One region of the Paenibacillus sp. LjRoot56 genome, then DNA from elsewhere that is predicted to be linked to it. Evidence: riboswitches for the same ligand, from Rfam matches in the RefSeq annotation. Region 1 holds a riboswitch; each other region holds the start of a gene.
What was found. A riboswitch is a leader RNA that binds a small molecule or an ion and turns the genes downstream of it on or off. The one in region 1 is predicted to bind cyclic di-AMP.
Positions count from the first base shown of each region.

Region 2: linked by a shared signal. The riboswitch ahead of ACSQ8O_RS27625 (CAP domain-containing protein) and the one ahead of ACSQ8O_RS00250 (ubiquitin-like domain-containing protein) in region 1 are both predicted to bind cyclic di-AMP.
Region 3: linked by a shared signal. The riboswitch ahead of ACSQ8O_RS24225 (ABC transporter ATP-binding protein) and the one ahead of ACSQ8O_RS00250 (ubiquitin-like domain-containing protein) in region 1 are both predicted to bind cyclic di-AMP.

Region 1 covers NZ_CAXURV020000001.1:50,478-52,680, forward strand. Annotated here, with positions in the region: gene ACSQ8O_RS00250 (ubiquitin-like domain-containing protein) at 94-1,233, opposite strand; cyclic di-AMP (ydaO/yuaA leader) riboswitch at 1,514-1,707, opposite strand; gene ACSQ8O_RS00255 (ABC transporter ATP-binding protein) at 1,991-2,203, shown strand, end outside.
Region 2 covers NZ_CAXURV020000004.1:419,209-421,411, forward strand. Annotated here, with positions in the region: gene ACSQ8O_RS27620 (SRPBCC family protein) at 1-232, opposite strand, end outside; gene ACSQ8O_RS27625 (CAP domain-containing protein) at 770-1,438, opposite strand; cyclic di-AMP (ydaO/yuaA leader) riboswitch at 1,444-1,578, opposite strand; gene ACSQ8O_RS27630 (hypothetical protein) at 1,820-2,203, shown strand, end outside.
Region 3 covers NZ_CAXURV020000003.1:1,172,369-1,174,571, forward strand. Annotated here, with positions in the region: gene ACSQ8O_RS24220 (ABC transporter permease subunit) at 1-401, opposite strand, end outside; gene ACSQ8O_RS24225 (ABC transporter ATP-binding protein) at 408-1,292, opposite strand; cyclic di-AMP (ydaO/yuaA leader) riboswitch at 1,408-1,573, opposite strand; gene ACSQ8O_RS24230 (AraC family transcriptional regulator) at 1,939-2,203, opposite strand, start outside.

The DNA of each region.
Region 1 (2,203 bases):
AGAAAAAGAAGAGGGGTCTCCTCTTCTTTCGCGCAGGCAGATGCCAAGCTACGTGTATTTAGTAGTGTTCCCGTCGAAACTACCGTTTACACGTTAGTTTTGGGACGGTTTTGTAGGGCCAACCACATACACAGTGTACCCTTGCTTCGTGCCGAATTTATTTGCATATCCGTGATCTTCATAGTATACATCGATCATTTGGCCTTTCACGGCGCTGCCAATATCCTCAGCACGACGGAAACCAATCCCTTCAATGTACACCCACCAACCAAGCGGAATAACCTTCGGATCGACGGCAATTGTACGCCCTTCCGTCACGGTAGTGCCTGTGTAGGTTTTACCATACCCAGACGAGCCCTCGGTTTTGCCTGTCGACGCAGCGTCCGCTGAATAAGCTGTAAGCTTCACGTTTTTGAGAATTTGTTTGTAACCGAAGGTCACACCATTCTTGGAAACCTCATCCACACTCGGTGAAGAGGCGGAAAGAACAACCACAGGATTTTTCGTGCCTACGGATACTACTTTCTTAACACTTTCTGTTTGTACTTCTTCACCCACAACTGCTTCCGCGACTAAAACACCGTCTTCGAAAGTCTTTTCTTTCTTCTTGACCAATACGCCTTCTTTACCTTCTTGGACCACTTGCTCTTTCCCTTTAAGTAAAGATGCGTCATTCTTTTTCTCTGTCTCGAATGCGATCGGTTCAGAGACTTCCTCCGTCTCTTTTTTCACACGGACGATCTTGATTTCATCGCCAGTGGTAAGAGCGGACGTCGGTTCGGGAGAAATACGATCGTTCTCCCCAAGTGCAATATGTAAACGTTGCAATGCACTTTCTACCGTTCTTGCAGTTGTGTAAACAGTGGTGGTCTTTCCATCAGCAGTCAATTGAATCGGTGAGGCATGCTCGATAACAATTTTGTCTCCACCCTTGAGCTTGGTCGTGAGTGAAGCTGAAATTTCATCGTGCTCACCAATCGTTATGGCTTGTTCATCCAGTAGGCGTTGCAGGACCCATTGCTTCGTGTGCACAATAGTTTCTTGTCCATTAACAACCACGGATACGCTCTTGGTAGCCGTTCCGTACAACAACACCAAAAACATGAAAGTCATTGCGATTGAGATTATAGCTAGGCTTAAAATCAAACGCAAGTTTTCATGCTTCCATCGCAATGCGAAGGACATGCTGGATGATCGTTTTACATGGGTCTCGCTAATTGAGATACTGCCCACTTCTTCGGTCCTCCTTCAAAGCCTCGCCGCCAGGTTACAGCATGATTAATTTGACGCGACTAAGGTTTTTAGTTTAACTTAACGCTCGCCATCATCAGCAAGTTACTCCGCTGAATCTGGTCGTCCCCCCCTTTTACCTATTCATCATCCTATGAATTCCGGGTTGTTTTATGTCTTATGATCTGTGTATAACCCTAAATGAGGACAAAAAGCCAGCAAGAAGAGGACTCTTCTCGCTGGCTTAGTTTGCATAGTGAAATACAAATAGCACGCACGACAATCGTTACCTCTCTTACGCTTACGAGGTTAGCTGACGGATTCGGACGTGAGAGTCGCCCTACGTAGACGCAAACTGCTTGTTTGACGTCTATGATTCACCCCTGTTACTCTCTGCTTACTTAACCGCATTGGATTGCTCATTAAGTTTGCAGTGGTTCCCCCGTTCCCACATTTGGAACTCAGCGAATGGAAAATTGGCAAATTGGATATTAAGTTATTATGAAAAGTATATTACGCTGTTAATCTCAACCTGTAAAGGGATTAACACCCGTTAAAAAGGGCTAAATCGCTTAAATTTCGATTATTTTTCATATATAACCCACTTATATCTACATGTGTCTAACTTTAACGTACGTATACGCGATTTTTCAGTGTATAATGGTCAAAACTAGGCTAAAAATGCAAATTTGTTTATAATGATTCTGGAAGTATTTGATTCAAAAATACCAAAAATTTGCTATTTAGGGAGGCAATTGAGATGGGTCCCATCTTGCAAGTAAACGCTTTATTCGGTGGTTATTTACCCAACAAACCTGTTCTCCATGACCTTACCTTCTCGATCCATCAAGGTGAAATGATGGGGCTAATCGGACTCAATGGTGCAGGGAAAAGTACCACCATCAAAAATATTCTCGGGCTGCTTCAACCACAAAAAGGGTCCATTCGCATTAACGGTTTAACACTAGCCGAA
Region 2 (2,203 bases), on a different contig from region 1:
AAGGTCGCACATAATTCGATATGAGTGACGTATGCTTTTGCCTAATTAAAAAATGTCTTGCCTCAAAAGTAACCGTATCCCCTTCACGAATCATGCCAGTTGTTGTTCCAGCTATCGCTCGTTCCTTGGTGTGTGGCCACACAGTCTGCGTATGGATATCAATATTCGTTGCCATATCAAAGCAAACATCAATGGATGCTTCAATTTCAATTTCAGTTAGTATTTTAATCATGATGGGCACCTCTTGGGAACTTAATTTCAAGTTTTTTAAATGATTCTAATTGGGTTCGGATCTGCGACGATACTATATAATTTATATAAATAATAAGCGTGTAAAATAAACAATAACCAGAAAAACACTCGTTTCTTGCGATATGCCCAAACATTTAAAAAACAGAATGCGATAGTAAGTATTGTTCCGACAATGAAATAGAAAATAACGAATGATTGGGTTGACTCTATGCCCATCTGACTAACTAATTTACCTACATATAAAGCCGTATCCGCAGTGAGGAAAATCCAATAAAGTAAAAACAAACAGATATAAAAGAAAACAGTAACTATCCAAAATGTCATTTTTTTTATTCTAGTCACTACGACACTACTCCTTTGTCTTTACCAAGTCACTGAGTTCCTCGTTTTCTCTAATCTTACTTAACACTCCAATCGTTTAATTGATTTCCAATTCGACACACACGACCTATCTCCTTCGACATCATGCAAAAAAAACAGCCTCCCAAGGGAGACTGCCACGATTCACATTTACCTTTTAATTACTTATAAATTCCTGAACCCACTCACCATTATAATAAGAAACACCTATTTGTGTGAAGTTCGGACTTAGAATGTTTTGACGGTGACCGGTACTGTTCATCCATGCTGTCATGACGGCTGCAGGGGATTGCTGACCCTTAGCGATATTTTCACCCGCGTAGGAATAATGAATGCCGTAGGAGCTCATCATATCAAAAGGTGACCCGTAAGTCGGCGATGTATGATCGAAATATCCGTTATTGTACATATCTTTCGCTTTATCCAGCGCCATCGCGGTAAGTGCGCTATTGCTGGTCAAAGGCTTCAATCCAGCCTTCGTTCTCTCCTGGTTTACTAAGGTAACCACTTGACTAGCAAAAGTGGATTGCGTTGGTGTCGGTGTAACTGTAGGTGCTGGCGTAACCTGTGGTTTCGTCACAACAGTTGTACCTGTGCTTCCAGGAATGTTGAGCTTCATGCCCGACCAAATCACGTTCGGATTGGCTACCTGTGGATTGGCATTAATCAGCGATGTAAGGCTGACGCCATATTTCTTAGAGATTAGCCACATGGTATCGTTGCCTACTACCGTGTGTGTTCCTGTTGCAGCAAATGCTGCGTTCGCCCCCATCAAGACAGTCAAACCTAATGCTCCTGTAACAATAAGCTTCTTGTAACGTTTCACTATAAACCTCTCCTTTTTGTGGCCTGCGAGGTTAGCTGTCGGATTCGGATCAAAGAGTAATCACCCGGCCGCGCATACCGCGACTTCACCCCAAAGATTGGTTCCCCCGTGCTTCAAAAAAGCTTCGGCCTTCTAAGTTTTGGATCCAGCTTGGATCTCAACGATTGTAACATGGGAAATCAATGAGATCATGACTCAAAATTTACCATCAGCAACACGATCTGGATATTCCCTCCTCCATTCATACAACTTTTCCCAGCATCCTGCGTCTAATTAGTAGCAATACTAACTTAGAAAAGGGTGATAGGTTTGAAGAAAATTGCCATAAAATGCTCGATTGTCATACTCGGATTGATGTGCGGGTTGTTACCGTTACTTCCAATGCAAGCTTCAGCAAGCGTATCTGTGAAGGCATCTCTACCCTATTTTCCAATTCAAATCAATGGTCAAGACATGGACATTGCCCATAGCCAATACCCGTTTCTGGTATATAAAGACATTACTTACCTACCCATGACGTGGAACAATTTCCAAACACTCGGCATTGAGTACAACTGGAGTGAATCCGATGGATTGCAGATTTGGTCAAATCGGAACTTTCCACCGTCAATTCGTCAAACCCCACTTGAACAGGATCTAACAACCAAAAGTCATGCAAACAGTTATTTAGTCCAAGTTTCCGATGTACCCATCACGATAAATCAAGTAGAAATCAATAATAAAACAGAGCCGTACCCTTTTCTAACGTATCAGGATGTGACTTAT
Region 3 (2,203 bases), on a different contig from region 1:
ACGCAGGTAATAACTAAGGAAGTAACAGCCGCTAATAGCTTGGAAGTTACTATTTTCGTACGTGTTACGGGCTTTGTAAGTAGAAAGTCTGCTGTTTTCTCGCGCATTTCTTTCGAGAGTATTGACGTTCCCAGAACCATGGCTTGAATGGCTCCGCAAAGCGTAATGTACATAAAGATGTACATATAGAACCCGAGTAGGGTACCAAACGTTTCGATTTGAATACCAAGCGCTTTCCTGACCCCTTCTGGATACCCTTCTAATATGGAAGAAAACTCAGCAAAATCCTTAGAAACCGAAGGAAAAAGGGATAGGAATAAGACGATGACTGCAATTAAGGAGCACGTCCACGTAATTGTGGATTTCCGATAAGCTCTCAATTCATGAAGGTAGATATTCATTCCGCTTTAAGCCTCCTTTTCATAGTAATGCATAAAGATCTCCTCTAAATCTGGCTCTTCAATCCACAGATTATCAATTTCAATTTCAGCAATCTTTCTCATGACTTGATTAATGTTGCCTTTAAATAAGAAGCTCGTCGTCTGGCCTTGGACATCAATGTTATTGACCCCGGTCATTTTGAAAAAGTTAGGATCAAGCGCTTGGGCCGTATCCACTTTAAATCGCTTGAAGTTGTTTTCTTTTAATGTGCTGATTTTCTCAACCGTTACAATCCTGCCTTCCTTAATAATCGCGACTCGATCACATAATCTTTGAACTTCACTCAATATATGAGAGGAAAAAAGAATCGTAGCTCCTCTTTGATTCTGTTGTTCGAGCAATTCGAAAAACCTCTGCTGCATGAGCGGGTCCAGTCCACTTGTCGGTTCATCCAGAATAATGAGCTTAGGATCATGCAGCAGCCCTTGAACGATGCCCACTTTCTTTTTGTTCCCCAGAGATAGATCATCAATTTTCTTCGTAACGTCTAGATCCATGATTTCAGCAAGCTCTTTGATTCTCTTGGTGCAATCCTTCTTGTAAAAGCTGGCCGAATACTTGAGTAGGTCGATTACCTTCATGTTGTCATAATAAAAAACTTCGGACGGTAAATAGCCGATCTCTTTCTTAATTTCTGGCGCAAACTGGATGCAGTCTTTCCCGAAAATTTTGGCACTGCCGCTTGTTGGAAAAATCAGAGACAGCAGCGTTCGAATCGTCGTTGATTTCCCTGCCCCATTGGGTCCAATGAACCCAAAGATTTCCCCTTCTTCGATCGTAAAACTAACATCGGTAATCCCTCTTGCGTTCCCATAGGTTTTGGTCAGATTGTTGATTTCAATGGCATGCATCGTACATCCTCCTTATGGCATATATGTAATTTTTTAGATGAAAGACAAGCAAAAAGAAGCCCTAAGCATAGAGAATCTCTACGCTCGGACTTCTTCACATAAGAAGGCGAGTGTGCGGTTCTCTCTCAATACACCTACGAGGTTAGCTGTCGGATTCGGACTTGAGAGCGTCCTACCTAATGCTTGTGAGCATCAGGATTCACCCCATGAAGCCAAGTATTGCTTGGACGGCTTCGATTGGTTCCCCCGTTTCCCTACTGGGAATTAAGTGGTTTCTTTTTAAAAAAATCAACTTGTCGTAATGAATCTTACGCCGTTCTTTATCGAATGTAAAACGTAGATTCGCCTTTAATTTTTGCTTATTTGACTTTGGTAGTTGATGAAAGCGCATACATGTAGTGGTGACGTTGATTATCCCATACTTTGCTACTTATTAATGCTCTTTAGGAGATAAAGCTCTGTGGCGTCGGCTGCCCAAGATGATTACATTCATTCGATCCATTGGAAACGATGAAATCAATCTGATATACTAACTCCAATATATGGCATCTATGACTGCCTTTTCCGAATTTCAAAAGAGTCACGCTGTAGTCGCAATGGCTCGCAAAGAACATGTAAAAAAACCTTCAATTGCTTGAAGGTTTTTTTACGTGCTGTACAGCCGCCGATACTCCTGTGGCGTCATTCCGGTATGCTCTCTGAAGCGCGCAATAAAGTAACTGCTCTGGGAAAATCCGACATGCTCTGCCACTTGCTTAATCGTCCATTCGGTAGACATGAGCAGTTGTTTAGCTACAACAAGACGACTTTCGAACAACCACACGACTGGTGTGCGTCCCATCACTTCGTGAAACATTCGACTAAAATAGTAGGTACTGAAGCCTGCCTGCTCGGCCATCTGCAGGAGAGTT